2 linked regions of the Bradyrhizobium sp. WD16 genome follow. The protein of the gene in region 1 binds, or shares a complex with, the protein of each later gene. Links are inferred from orthologs where the notes say so. Each region holds a gene or a part of one and is shown on either strand. Other genes may lie near its edges.

Evidence for each region.
Region 2: the proteins of tig (region 1) and rpsG are in contact, whole or in part, in a crystal structure (PDB 3GTY), measured with the Thermotoga maritima proteins. The link is inferred for Bradyrhizobium sp. WD16 from one-to-one orthologs. Residues at the interface, in WP_004081061.1 of Thermotoga maritima: Glu122, Val124, Val129, Leu130, Tyr133, Glu188, Gly259, Ile262, Tyr263, Glu266, Ser270, Glu273, Gln274, Glu277, Arg308, Gln311, Ile312, Ser315, Tyr316, Glu325, Arg329, Arg336, Leu363, Phe366, Trp367, Arg373, Leu377, Arg381, Leu384, Glu387; in WP_004081843.1 of Thermotoga maritima: Lys34, Lys52, Lys55, Glu59, Arg62, Gln63, Glu66, Asn67, Lys69, Val71, Arg95, Ala109, Lys110, Lys111, Gly112, Arg113, Pro114, Glu117, Glu121, Ile124, Ala125, Tyr127, Asn128, Asn129, Thr130, Gly131, Lys135, Asp139, Arg142, Met143.

The regions. Positions count from the first base shown.
Region 1 is NZ_CP028908.1:4,388,785-4,393,854, reverse strand. The notes cover bases 1-2,802. They hold tig (trigger factor), read right to left. Parts: upstream 2,180-2,802; coding sequence 821-2,179; downstream 1-820. Other genes in these bases: DB459_RS20440 (multicopper oxidase family protein), read left to right, coding at 2,567-2,802; DB459_RS20455 (ATP-dependent Clp protease proteolytic subunit), read right to left, coding at 1-553. Outside these bases: more of DB459_RS20440, read left to right, coding at 2,803-3,907; DB459_RS20435 (NAD(P)H-hydrate dehydratase), read right to left, coding at 3,917-5,070. UniProt on the Bacillus subtilis protein: Involved in protein export. Acts as a chaperone by maintaining the newly synthesized protein in an open conformation. Functions as a peptidyl-prolyl cis-trans isomerase.
Region 2 is NZ_CP028908.1:4,127,241-4,135,536, reverse strand. The notes cover bases 3,303-6,094. They hold rpsG (30S ribosomal protein S7), read right to left. Parts: upstream 5,038-6,094; coding sequence 4,567-5,037; downstream 3,303-4,566. Other genes in these bases: rpsL (30S ribosomal protein S12), read right to left, coding at 5,055-5,426; fusA (elongation factor G), read right to left, coding at 3,303-4,531. In the rest of the region: rplD (50S ribosomal protein L4), read right to left, coding at 1-31; rplC (50S ribosomal protein L3), read right to left, coding at 31-744; rpsJ (30S ribosomal protein S10), read right to left, coding at 787-1,095; tuf (elongation factor Tu), read right to left, coding at 1,229-2,419; more of fusA, read right to left, coding at 2,459-3,302; DB459_RS19100 (ABC transporter ATP-binding protein), read right to left, coding at 7,412-8,296.

The sequences.
Region 1 (5,070 bases):
CGGTGAGGAATTTGTCACGCTCGAGCGCGTCTTCGATCGCCTGGTAGGGCTGACCGGTGTGCTTGACATAGATCTCGTTGAGCCGCTTCTTGAGGTTCAGGATTTCCTGGGCGTGCAGCATGATGTCGGTGGCCTGGCCCTGGAAGCCGCCGGACGGCTGGTGCACCATGATCCGCGCGTTCGGCAGGGCGAAGCGCATGTCCTTGGCGCCGGCGGCGAGCAGCAGCGAGCCCATCGAGGCGGCCTGGCCGGTGCACAACGTCGACACCGGCGGACGGATGAACTGCATGGTGTCGTAGATCGCCAGGCCAGCGGTGACGACGCCGCCCGGCGAATTGATGTACATCGAGATTTCCTTCTTCGGATTCTCCGCCTCGAGGAACAGCAGCTGGGCGACAGCCAGCGTCGCCATGCCGTCCTCGACCGGGCCGGTCAGGAAGATGATGCGCTCCTTGAGAAGCCGCGAAAAAATGTCGTAGGCCCGTTCGCCGCGGTTGGTCTGCTCGACCACCATCGGCACCAGGTTCATGTAGGTTTCTACCGGATCGCGCATGAATCACCTGAGGTTGGGAGCGACCGCCGCGCGGGGCGGCTTGCCTCGCAGACCGGCACCGGGCGCCCCATGATGCGGGAGGTAAGATAAGCCCCGATCGCAAGCCGGCAAGACCGCCCCGCGAGAGGAAAGGCGCCGGCCGGCGCCCGCATTCCGGGCGGAAGTTGAAGCCGATTCGCCCCGGGCGAACCAGCGATCGGCGCCCGGTGGGGCGCCGATCGGTCGACATGCTTAACGCGCCGCTGCTATCCGGCCGAGGCCGAAGCGTCAGGCCGCGCTCTTCTCGTCGTCGTCCTTGTAGAGCTCCTCGCGGCTGACCTTCTTGTCGGTCACGTTGGCGAGCTCGAGGATGAAGTCGACGACCTTGTCCTCGTAGATCGGGGCGCGGAGCTGGGCGAGCGCGCTGGGATTCTTGCGATAGAAATCCCACACTTCCTTCTCGCGGCCCGGCATCTGGCGGGCGCGCTCGACCACGGCGCGGCTGACCTCGTCGTCGGTCACCGTGATCTTGTTCTTGTCGCCGATCTCGGACAGCACGAGACCAAGGCGGACGCGGCGGTCGGCGATCTTGTGGTATTCCTCGCGCGCCGCCTCCTCGGTGGTGTTCTCGTCGGCGAAGCTGCGGCCGCTCGATTCCATCTCCGCCTTGATCGAATTCCACATCAGATTGAACTCTTCCTCCACCAGCGACGGCGGCGGATCGAAGCGGTGGGCCTCGTCGAGGCGGTCGAGCAGCATGCGCTTGACGCGCTGGCGGGTGGCGCCGGCGAATTCCTGGGTCAGGCGCTCGCGCATGATCTCCTTGAGCTTGTCGAGGGATTCGAGGCCGAGGCTCTTGGCGAATTCGTCGTCGATGACCGCATCCTTCGGGGCCTCGACCTTGCTCGCGGTGGTCTCGAACTCGGCCGCCTTGCCGGCGAGATTGGCCGCCGCGTAGTTGGTCGGAAAGGACACCTTGACGGTGCGGGTCTCACCCTCGCCGATGCCGACGAGCTGGTCCTCGAAGCCGGGAATGAAGCTGCCCGATCCGATCACCACCTGGATGTCCTCGGCAGTGCCGCCGTCGAAGGCGGTGCCGTCGATGGTGCCCTTGAACGAAACGGTGACGCGATCGCCGTTCTCCGCCTTGACGCCGGCGCCCTTGTCTTCGAAGGGGCGGTTCTGGTCGGCGATGCGCTTGATCGCCTCGTCGATATCGGCCTCGGTCACCTCGGCGACCGGCTTCTCGACGTTGAAGCTCTTGAAGTCGGCGAGCTGGATCGCCGGCACCACTTCGATCGCCACGGAGTAGTTGAGATCGGACTTGCCGTCGATGACGTCCTCGATCTCCTTGGTCTCGGTCGGCATGGTGACCTTGGGCTCGGTCGCCAGGCGGAAGCCGCGCTCGGTGAAGATCTGGGCATTGGTGTCGCGGATCAGCTGTTCGACGGTTTCCGCGCCGACGGAACGGCCATAGACCTTCTTGAGATGGGCGAGCGGCACCTTGCCGGGACGGAAGCCGTTGAGGCGGACCTTGTCCTTGAGGTCGACCAGGCGGGCATCGATCTTGGCCTCGATCTCGGCGGCCGGGAGGCTGACCTGGAACTCGTGCTTCAGTCCGTCGGCGACGGTCTCTTTCACCTGCATGGCGCTCGTCTTCTTCCTTCGCCGGTCCGGCGACCGGGGGTTGCAATCAATTTCGCTTCGCGGCTCGCGACGGCAGCCAGCCGCAACCGGACATCCCGGCTGTGGGAGGCGTCGACGTCTCGTCCGCGTCGGGGATGGTGCGGGCGGAGGGACTCGAACCCCCACAACTTTCGTCACTGGAACCTAAATCCAGCGCGTCTACCAATTCCGCCACGCCCGCGAGGCGCCTCTGATCTGGCGGCGATGCCGCGAGCGGCGGGCTTATAACATGGGCGCACCTGTTCGCAGCAAAAAAATGGCCCTCCTGGCACGACACCCCGGGACGGCGACGCGACGCCGCGGCCGCCGGCTCTGGACAGGCCGGCGCCGACATGGTCCGCATCGATCATGACATTGAGAAACCTGCGCCCCGACCGCCGCGCCGTGCTGGCCGGCGCCCTCGCCGCCGCCCTGCCGCGGCCTGCGGCCAGCCAGCCCGCCCCGGCCAGGGGACCGGTCGAGGCGACGCGACCGGTCCTGTCACTCCGGGTCAAGCCGGGCGGCATCGACCTGCGCGGCGACGGCTCCCAAGCCGCCGGCTGGATGTTCGAGACCGCGCTCCCCTCGCCGCTCCTTCAGGGCAGCGAGCTTCAGCTCAGCCTCGACAACGCCGTCGCCGCGCCGCTGGCGCTGAGCTGGCGCGGCGGCGGCGGAGCCGCGATCGAGCCGCTGGCGGCGCGGCCGCCGCTGCTCCCCGGCCAGACCACGACCGCGGCGCTGGCGCTGCGCCACGCCGGCACGGTGCTGTGCGACGCCCGGCTGCTCGGCGACGGCCAGGACCACGCGCTGCCGGCGCTCGGCCTCACCGTGGCCGAACGCGACGCGGTGGCGGTCGACCGCGACATCCTCATGCTGATCGAGGACTGGCGCCTTGCGCAAAATGGCGGCACCGCCGCGCCGGGCACGGCGGCCACAGCCTCGCCGGCCCTCTTCACCATCAACGGTCGGCCGTCGCTGGACATCGCGGTCCGCAGCCACCAGCGGCTGCGGCTGCGCTTCATCAATGGCTGCCAGCGTGCGCCGATCGCACTGCGGCTGGATGGCCACGAGGTGCGGGTGATGGCGATCGACGGCCAGCCCGCCGAACCCTTCATCAGCCGCGACGGCCAGCTGACGCTGGCGCCGGGCAGCCGAGTCGACGCCTTCGTCGACGCCGTGCTGCGGCCCGGTGCCGTCGCCGTCCTCCAGCTTCACGACGGCCAGGCGCCGCGGCCGATCGCCCGCCTCGTCTACGGCGCCGAAGATCCGGTGCGCCCCGCGCCGCTGCCGCCGCCCGACCCGCTGCCCGACAATGGGCTGCCGGCGAAGCTCGACCTCGCGTCGGCGCTGCGGATCGACCTGCCGCTCGATGTCAAACCGGGCTCCGCGGGCAACGAATGGCTGCGGCCGGCGAACCTCAATGCGACGGCCGCGCCCGCGTTCCGCATCAAGCGAGGTCGCGTCGGCGTCGTGGCGATCAGCAATCCCGCCCCCGAGCCGGTGACCTTCCATCTCCATGGCCACGCCTTCCGCTGGCTCGACCGGCTGGACGACGGCTGGAAACCGTTCTGGCTCGACACCCTGCTGCTGGCCGGCGGCGCGACCCAGCGCGTCGCCTTCCTGGCCGATCAGGCGGGCCCCTGGCTGATCGAAGCCATGGCGACGCGCTGGGACGCGCCGCGCCTCGCCCGCTGGTACATGGTGGAATGAGAAGCTGTGTCAGGCGAGCCCTGCGAACAATCGCCTGAACACCTTGGGCAACGCCTCGGGCAGGTCCTCGGCGATCAGGCCGGGGCCGGCCTCGCCACCGGCCTCGCCGTGCATCCAGGCGGCCATGCACGCCGCCTCGAAGGCCGGAACCGCCTGGGCCAGCAGGCCGCCGATGATGCCCGACAGAACATCGCCGGAGCCGGCCGTGGCCAGCCAGGGCGGCGCATTGGCGGTGATGGCCGCCCGGCCGTCAGGAGCAGCGATCACGGTGTCGGGCCCCTTGAGCAGCACGACGGCGCCACTGGACTGAGCCGCGAGGCGCGCCCGTTCAAGTTTTGAATGAACTTTATCTTCTCTTTTCAATTCATTGAAAATACGAGAAAACTCTCCTTCATGCGGCGTCATCACCACCTGCGGATCGTGAAACGCCTTCACCGCGTCGAACAGGTCGGCGGGAGCGCTCGCGAAGCTGGTGAGGGCATCGGCATCGAGCACCACGCCGCGACCATCGCCGAGGGCGGTGAGCACCAGGTCACGAGTCTCGACGCCGACCCCGGCCCCGGGCCCGATGATGCAGGCGTTGTGGCGGCGATCGGCGAGCAGGGCCGCAAGTTCGACGGCGCCGTCGATCGGCCGCACCATCACCGCCGTGAGCGCCGCGGCATTGACCGCCAGCGCCGCTCGCGGCGATGCCACGGTGACGAGCCCCGCCCCGCCGCGCAACGCCGCCCGCGCCGCGAGCCGGGCCGCGCCGGTCGCGGCCATGCCGCCGGACACCACGACGGCATGGCCGCGGGAATACTTGTGGCCGTCGATCCGCGGCACCGGCACCCGCGCGCGCCACAGCTCCGGGATGTTCTCGAAGGTCTGCGGCGCGACGACATCGAGGACCGACGCGGCGATGCCGATCTCGGCGACCCGCACCGGTCCGCAGCGCAGGCGGCCGGGCAACAACAGATGGCCCGGCTTGCGGCGGAAGAAGGTCACGCTTGCGCTGGCGCGCACCGCCTCGCCCATGACCGCGCCGGTGGTGCCGTTGACCCCGCTCGGCAGGTCGACGGCGAGCACCGGGACGCCGCTGGCATTGACGGCGCGGATCAGCTCCAGGGCCGCGCCGGCGACCTCACGGTCGAGACCGGCGCCGAACAGGGCGTCGATGATGA
Region 2 (8,296 bases), 260 kb from region 1 along the record:
TGCCTTCGAGCGTGGTGACGTTCAGTTCCATCACGCGCCCTCCTTCTCGACGGCGGCTTCGCCGCCATTGGCTACCTTGAACTTGCCGGGCTTCGGCGCATCCTTCGGCAGCGGTTTTTTCACCGCATCGCGCACGGTGATCCAGCCGCCCTTGGAGCCCGGAACGGCGCCCTCCACCAGGACGAGGCCGCGCTCGACGTCGGTCGACACCACACGCAGGTTCAGCGTGGTGATGCGGTCGACACCCATGTGGCCGGGCATCTTCTTGTTCTTGAAGGTCTTGCCGGGATCCTGGCGGCCGCCGGTCGAACCGATCGAACGGTGCGAGATCGACACGCCGTGAGTGGCGCGCAGACCGCCGAAATTCCAGCGCTTCATGCCGCCGGCAAAGCCCTTACCGACCGAGGTGCCGGTGACGTCGACAAACTGGCCGACGACAAAATGGTCGGCCTGGATCTCGGCGCCGACCGGCAGCACCGCATCGTCGGACACGCGGAACTCGGCCACCTTGCGCTTCGGTTCAACCTTGGCGATGGCGAACTGGCCACGCTCGGCCTTCGGCAGATACACCGACTTGCGCGAGCCGGAACCGAGCTGCAGCGCGGTGTAGCCGTTCTTGTCCTTGGTGCGGTGCGCCAGCACCTGGCAGTTGCTCAACTTCAGGACCGTGACGGGAATATGCTCGCCGGTCTCGGTAAAGACCCGCGTCATCCCGACTTTCTGAGCGATCACTCCGGAACGCATTGGCGTTCTTCCTATCTCTTCGTCCGAAACCGGACCTTGATCTTAAAGCTTGATCTCGACATCCACGCCGGCGGCGAGGTCGAGCTTCATCAGCGCGTCCACGGTCTGCGGGGTCGGATCGACGATGTCGAGCAGGCGCTTGTGGGTGCGCATCTCGAACTGCTCGCGGCTCTTCTTGTCGACGTGCGGCGAACGGTTGACGGTGAACTTCTCGATGCGCGTCGGCAGCGGGATGGGCCCGCGCACCTGAGCGCCGGTCCGTTTCGCCGTATTCACGATCTCACGGGTCGACGTATCGAGGATGCGATGGTCGAACGCCTTGAGCCGGATGCGGATGTTTTGGCCGTTCATTGCCGTTGTCTTTCTTTCGTCTTCGCCCCTCGGGAGCGAGGCGGTCACAACTTCTTGGTCTTCGCGTCTCTTGGAAAGCGGTCATCCGCGGCGAACCGCGGATGACCCGGCGCCCGTTCAAGGGCGCGATCGCTTACTCGATGATCGAGGCGACGACGCCGGCACCGACGGTGCGGCCGCCCTCGCGGATGGCGAAGCGCAGCTTCTCTTCCATGGCGATCGGCACGATCAGATGCACTTCCATGGCGATGTTGTCGCCCGGCATCACCATCTCGGTGCCCTCCGGCAGGTGCACCACACCGGTCACGTCGGTGGTGCGGAAGTAGAACTGCGGACGGTAGTTGGTGAAGAACGGCGTATGGCGGCCGCCCTCCTCCTTGGTCAGGATATAGGCCTCGGCCTTGAACTTGGTGTGCGGCTTCACCGAACCCGGCTTGCACAGCACTTGGCCGCGCTCCACTTCCTCGCGCTTGGTGCCGCGCAGCAGCGCGCCGATGTTGTCGCCGGCCTGGCCCTGGTCGAGCAGCTTGCGGAACATCTCGACGCCGGTCACCGTGGTCTTCTGCGTCGGCTTCAGGCCGACGATCTCGATTTCCTCGCCGACCTTGATCACGCCGCGCTCGACACGGCCGGTCACCACGGTGCCGCGACCCGAGATCGAGAACACGTCTTCCACCGGCATCAGGAACGGCTGGTCGATCGGACGCTCCGGCTGCGGAATGTACTCGTCAACATTGCGCATCAGTTCCAGGATCGCGTCGTGGCCGAGCTTCGGATCCTTGTTCTCCAGCGCCGCCAACGCCGAACCCTTGATGATCGGGATCTTGTCGCCCGGGAAGTTATACTTCGACAGCAGTTCGCGGACCTCAAGCTCGACCAGCTCCAGAAGCTCCGGATCGTCGACCATGTCGCACTTGTTGAGGAACACCACGATCGCCGGAACGCCGACCTGACGCGCCAGCAGGATGTGCTCGCGGGTCTGCGGCATCGGGCCGTCCGCCGCCGACACCACCAGGATCGCGCCGTCCATCTGCGCCGCGCCGGTGATCATGTTCTTGACGTAGTCGGCGTGCCCCGGGCAGTCGACGTGGGCATAGTGCCGGTTCGCAGTCTCGTACTCGACATGCGCCGTCGAGATCGTGATGCCGCGCGCCTTCTCTTCCGGCGCCTTGTCAATCTGGTCGTATGCCGTGAACGTCGCGCCGCCCGTCTCCGCAAGCACCTTCGTGATCGCCGCAGTCAGCGACGTCTTGCCGTGGTCGACGTGACCAATCGTCCCGATGTTGCAATGCGGCTTCGTACGTTCAAACTTCTCTTTGGCCATGACACTCTCCGTTCAGGCTTTGACAGTCGTCAAAGGCGATCAGGCAAACTTCTTCTGGACTTCCGCTGACACGTTGGCCGGAGCCTCGGCGTAGTGGTCAAACTGCATCGTGAAGGTCGCGCGACCCTGGCTCATGGAGCGCAGGTTGTTCACGTAACCGAACATGTTCATGAGCGGCACCATCGCGTTGATGACGTTGGCGTTGCCGCGCATGTCCTGCCCCTGGATCTGGCCACGGCGGGAGTTGAGGTCGCCAATCACCGATCCGGTGTAGTCTTCAGGTGTCACCACCTCGACCTTCATGATCGGCTCGAGCAGCACCGACTTGCCCTTCTGCAGGGCTTCGCGGAACGCAGCGCGCGAGGCGATTTCGAAGGCCAGCGCCGAGGAGTCGACGTCATGGAAGGCGCCGTCCACCAGCTGGACCTTGACGTCGACCACCGGGAAGCCGGCGACCACACCCGAGGTCAAAACGCTGTTGAGGCCCTTTTCGACGCCCGGGATGTATTCCTTCGGCACCGCGCCGCCGACGATCTTGGACTCGAATTCGAAGCCCTTGCCCGGCTCGTTCGGCTCGACGACGAACTTCACCCGGGCGAACTGGCCGGTACCACCGGTCTGCTTCTTGTGGGTGTAGTCGACCTCGGCCGGCTTGGTGATCTTTTCGCGGAACGCCACCTGCGGCGCGCCGATATTGGCGTCGACCTTGTAGGTCCGCTTCAGGATGTCGACCTTGATGTCGAGATGGAGCTCGCCCATGCCCTTGAGGATGGTCTGGCCGGACTCCTGATCGGTGGAGACACGGAAGGACGGATCCTCGGCGGCAAGCTTCGCCAAGGCGATGCCCAGCTTCTCCTGATCGGCCTTCGACTTCGGCTCGATCGCAATCTCGATGACCGGCTCCGGAAATTCCATCTTTTCGAGGATCACCGGCTCATCGGGATCGCACAGCGTGTCACCGGTGCGCGCTTCCTTGAGGCCCGCCAGCGCGACGATGTCGCCAGCATAGGCTTCCTTGATGTCCTCACGGTTGTTGGCATGCATCAGCAACATGCGCCCGATCCGCTCCTTGCGGTCGCGGGTCGAATTGATGACGCCAGTGCCCGACACCAGCGTGCCGGAATAGATGCGGCAGAAGGTAATGGTGCCGACGAAGGGGTCGTCCATGATCTTGAAGGCAAGCAGCGCCAACGGCTCCTTGTCCTCCGCCTTGCGCACCACCTCGTTGCCGTCCTCGTCGATGCCCTTGATCGCGGGCACGTCGATCGGCGACGGCAGGTAGTCGACCACGGCGTCGAGCAGCGGCTGCACGCCCTTGTTCTTGAAGGCCGAACCGCACAGCACCGGATAGAAGGCGCCGCTCAGCACCGCCTTGCGGATCAGCCTCTTGAGCGTCGCCTCGTCCGGCTCCTTGCCGTCGAGATAGGCGGCCATGACGCCGTCATCGAGCTCGACGGCGGCCTCCAACATCTTCTCGCGGTATTCCTTGGCCTTGTCGAGCAGGTCCGCCGGGATCTCATCGTCCTCATACTTGGCGCCGAGGGCCTCGTCCTTCCAGACCACGGCCTTCATGCGCACGAGGTCGATCACCCCCTTGAAGGTGTTCTCGGCGCCGATCGGCAGCTGGATCGCGATCGGCTTGGCGCCGAGCCGGTCGATGATATCCTGCAGACACTTGTAGAAATCGGCACCCGTCTTATCCATCTTGTTGGCGAAGACGATACGCGGCACGCGGTACTTGTCGCCCTGGCGCCAGACCGTTTCGGTCTGAGGCTCGACGCCCTGGTTGCTATCGAGCACGCAGACAGCGCCGTCGAGCACGCGCAGCGAACGCTCCACCTCGATGGTGAAGTCGACGTGGCCGGGGGTATCGATGATGTTCAGGCGCTTACCATTCCAGAACGCGGTGGTGGCAGCAGACGTGATCGTGATGCCACGCTCCTGCTCCTGCTCCATCCAGTCCATCGTCGCGGCGCCCTCATGCACCTCGCCGATCTTGTGGCTCTTGCCGGTGTAATAGAGGATGCGCTCGGTGGTCGTGGTCTTGCCGGCGTCGATATGCGCCATGATACCGAAATTACGGTAATCCTCGATGGCATGTTGGCGGGGCATTGGCCTGTCCTTAAAACTTTCAGTTCCGGTCGCAGTTACCAGCGATAATGCGAGAACGCGCGGTTGGCTTCCGCCATCTTGTGCACGTCTTCACGCTTCTTGACCGCGTTCCCCCGATTGTTCGACGCATCGAGCAACTCCGCGGAGAGCCGCTCGGTCATGGTCTTCTCGTTGCGACCGCGCGCCGCCGTGATCAGCCAGCGGATACCGAGGGCCTGACGACGAGTCGCACGGACTTCGACCGGCACCTGGTAGGTGGCGCCACCGACGCGGCGGGAGCGAACCTCGATGGTCGGCATGACGTTGTCGAGCGCCTGCTCGAACACCGTCAACGGGCTCTGCTTGGTCTTGGTCTCGATGATGCCGAAGGCGCCGTAGACGATGCTCTCGGCAACCGACTTCTTCCCGGCATACATGATCGAGTTCATGAACTTGGTGACGATGATGTTTCCGAACTTCGGATCCGGAAGCACTTCGCGCTTTTCGGCAGAATGGCGACGGGACATGATATGAGCGCTCCTGCTTACTTCGGACGCTTGGCGCCGTACTTCGAGCGGCGCTGCTTACGGTTCTTGACGCCCTGGGTATCGAGGACGCCGCGGAGGATGTGATAGCGAACGCCGGGAAGGTCCTTGACGCGACCGCCGCGGATCATGACCACCGAGTGCTCCTGGAGGTTATGACCTTCGCCCGGGATATAGCCAATGACCTCGAAGCCGTTGGTCAGGCGCACCTTGGCGACCTTGCGGAGCGCCGAGTTCGGCTTCTTCGGCGTCGTGGTGTAGACGCGCGTGCAAACGCCACGCTTCTGCGGAGACTGCTGCAGAGCCGGCACCTTCTTGCGCGCCTTCTGGACGGTGCGCGGATTTGCGATCAGCTGGTTGATCGTCGGCATTGTTCGCCTTCACCCTCGTTCGCGCGAAACCTCGCGGTTTCGCAAATTATGCGGGCTGCCCGCCCAATCGGGTCCGCCTTGCGTTCTTTGCATCCACGCAAAACGAAATCACGCCAACCGCTCGTCGCTCGAGCGGTAGGCGCTTCGACGCCACAGAGGATCACGAAACGCGACAGGAGCGCACCGCGATCATGCTTCCGGCACCCCGCCGCCCGAAGCGCGTCCGGACTTAAAGGGTCGTCATTGGCATTGACTGGCTATATCGACAGCGTTTGAGCGACATTCGTCGAGGTTGGTGCCCGCCTCACTCCGATCATTTTCGGGGATTTGGGTGGTCCGTTCCGACGCAGACGAAGCTCACCGCCTGTCGTTAAGTGGGCGGGTTCTAACGGCCAGGACATGGCAAGTCAAGGCCTAACCCGAGGCAAGAAAGTGCTTTGGCAGAAGCACTTTTGCAATTGCGGCCGCGGCTGACAACAGCCCCGAAGGCGCGGCGCGCCGACTCTCGGAGAATCGGTTTGCGGCGCCGCCGCCCCGCCTGGTCGCGCCCCCTGCCCGCTCGGCCACTGGCCGACTCCGGTTCCGCTTCCTCATGGTATCATATTGTGGGAACTGAGCCGCCAACGCGGCCGAATCGGTCGCGCCAGATACCGCAAGACGCGAATCGCGCCGGACCGCGCCAGAGCGACCCGTGGCTAGTGTTCCGGTTTTAACGTTCGCATCCCTTTGCAGCGCGCGCTTATACGAACATCAGAACCAAGGGGACACCGGTATAGCTATGATTCTATTGCTGTTTTTATCGGCACGCGTACGGCGAATTCGCTGCGATGCTGATACGGGCGTCAGATCCACCGCACTAAGGCCTGTCCTCAATTGAGCCAGATGATAACCGCCGCGAGGTGGATTGCGGCGAGGAAATTTCTGGCGGTTTTGTCGTAGCGGGTAGCGATGGCGCGGTATTGCTTGAGCTTGCAGAAGAAATTCTCGATGAGATGGCGTGCCTTATAGGCGTGCTTGTCGAAATCGCGCTGGAGCTGCCGGTGGCGCCTGGGCGGGATCACGACCGACTTTCCCCGTGCCAGCAAAGGGGCAATCACCCGTTCGTCGGCGTCGAAGGCCTTGTCTGCCAATAAGGCGTCGGCCGCCATGTCGGGCAGCAGTGCATCGGCGCCCTCCAGATCATGGGCTTGGCCGGGCGTCAGGATGAAGTCCAGCGGATTGCCCAGGGCATCGACAAGCGCATGGATCTTGGTGCTCAGCCCGCCTTTGCTGCGCCCGATAGCTTGGTTTTCGCCGTCTTTTTTTGTGCGCCGGCACTGTGCTGATGCGCCCGCACGATCGTGCTGTCGATCATCGCGTACTCATTGTCGGCATCGCTCGCCAGCATCTTAAACAGCTTCTTCCACACCCCGCTCTTCGTCCAGCGCGAAAAACGCGTATGTATCTTGATCGGATCGCCGAAGCGTTCGGGCAAATCTCGCCAAGGGATCCCGGCTCGATAGCGGTAGATCACCGCTTCTACAAACAGCCGATTGTCTTTGGCCGTGACCCCTACATGCCCTTCACGTCCGGGCAAAATATCCTTGATCCTATCCCATTGATCGTCCCGAAGGGCGTAGCGGCGCATTTGGTCAGCTCCGAATCAGCTGACCGCCTATGAATCATGCGATAATCTGCTTGGGAATCCTCTAATTGAGGACAGGCTCTAGTGTCCTGTCTCCGAATTACCGCTTCATTTGCCTCACCCTCGCACGGTAATTCGGAGACATAAAGGACACTAGCAAAATCAAAGCGCTAGTGTGGCTTATGTCTCGCAATTGCCTACGAGAGACTGGCCGCAAAGGCGGTGGGCAATTGCGAGACGCCACACTAGAACGCCTCATGCACGGCGGCTGGTGAAGAAATGGTTACCGGCCGCGTCGCCGGTCAGCTCCGCTCGACTGCCGCCGAGCCCGGCCGGGCACCCCGCCGACGGCACACCCGGCTCAATCTTCATCGTCCTCGTCGTCGTCGTCATCCTCCTCCTCGTCCTGGGGATGATGCGGGGCGTGCAGCTGGTCGTCCCAGAGCTGGCGATAGACGCCACCGCGCGCCAGCAGCTCGTCGTGGGTGCCGCGCTCGATCGCCCTGCCGCCCGAAATGACGATGATCTCGTCCATCTCCACCACCGAGGTCAGGCGATGGGTCGAGAAGATCATGGTGCGGCCGCGAGCGAGATTGAGCAGGGTGCGGTTGATCGCCGCTTCGGTGGTCTGATCGAGGGCCGAGGTCGCCTCGTCGAGCAGCAGCACGGACGGATTGCGGACGATGGCGCGGGCGATGGCAATGCGCTGGCGCTGGCCGCCCGACAGGGTTTCGCCGCGTTCGCCGATGACGGTGTCGTAGCCCTCCGGCAGCGTCATGATGTGGCTGTGGATCTCGGCGTTCTTGGCCGCCTCGATCACTTCGACGTCGGTGGCGCCCTCCTTGCCGAGCCGGATGTTCTCCATCACCGACATGTTGAACAGCATGTTCTCCTGGAACACCACCGCCATGCTCTGCCGCAGCGACTCGCGGGTCACCCGGCGAATGTCGACCCCGTCGATGGTGATCTTGCCGTCGTCGGGCGTGTAGAGGCGCAGGATGAGATTGAGCAGCGTGCTCTTGCCCGAGCCGCTCGGTCCGACGATGGCGATGGTCTTGCCGACGTCGAGCTTCAGGCTCAAACCGTCGAGCACCGGCCTGTCGCTGTTCTCGTAGGTGAAGGAGACGCGATCGAAGGTGATGTCGTGGGTAATGCGCGGCAAGTCCGGCGCGCCCGGGCGGTCGGCGCCGCGCTGCGGTTCATCGAGCAGCTCCTGCATGTGCCGGACCGCGGCGGCCGAGGAGAT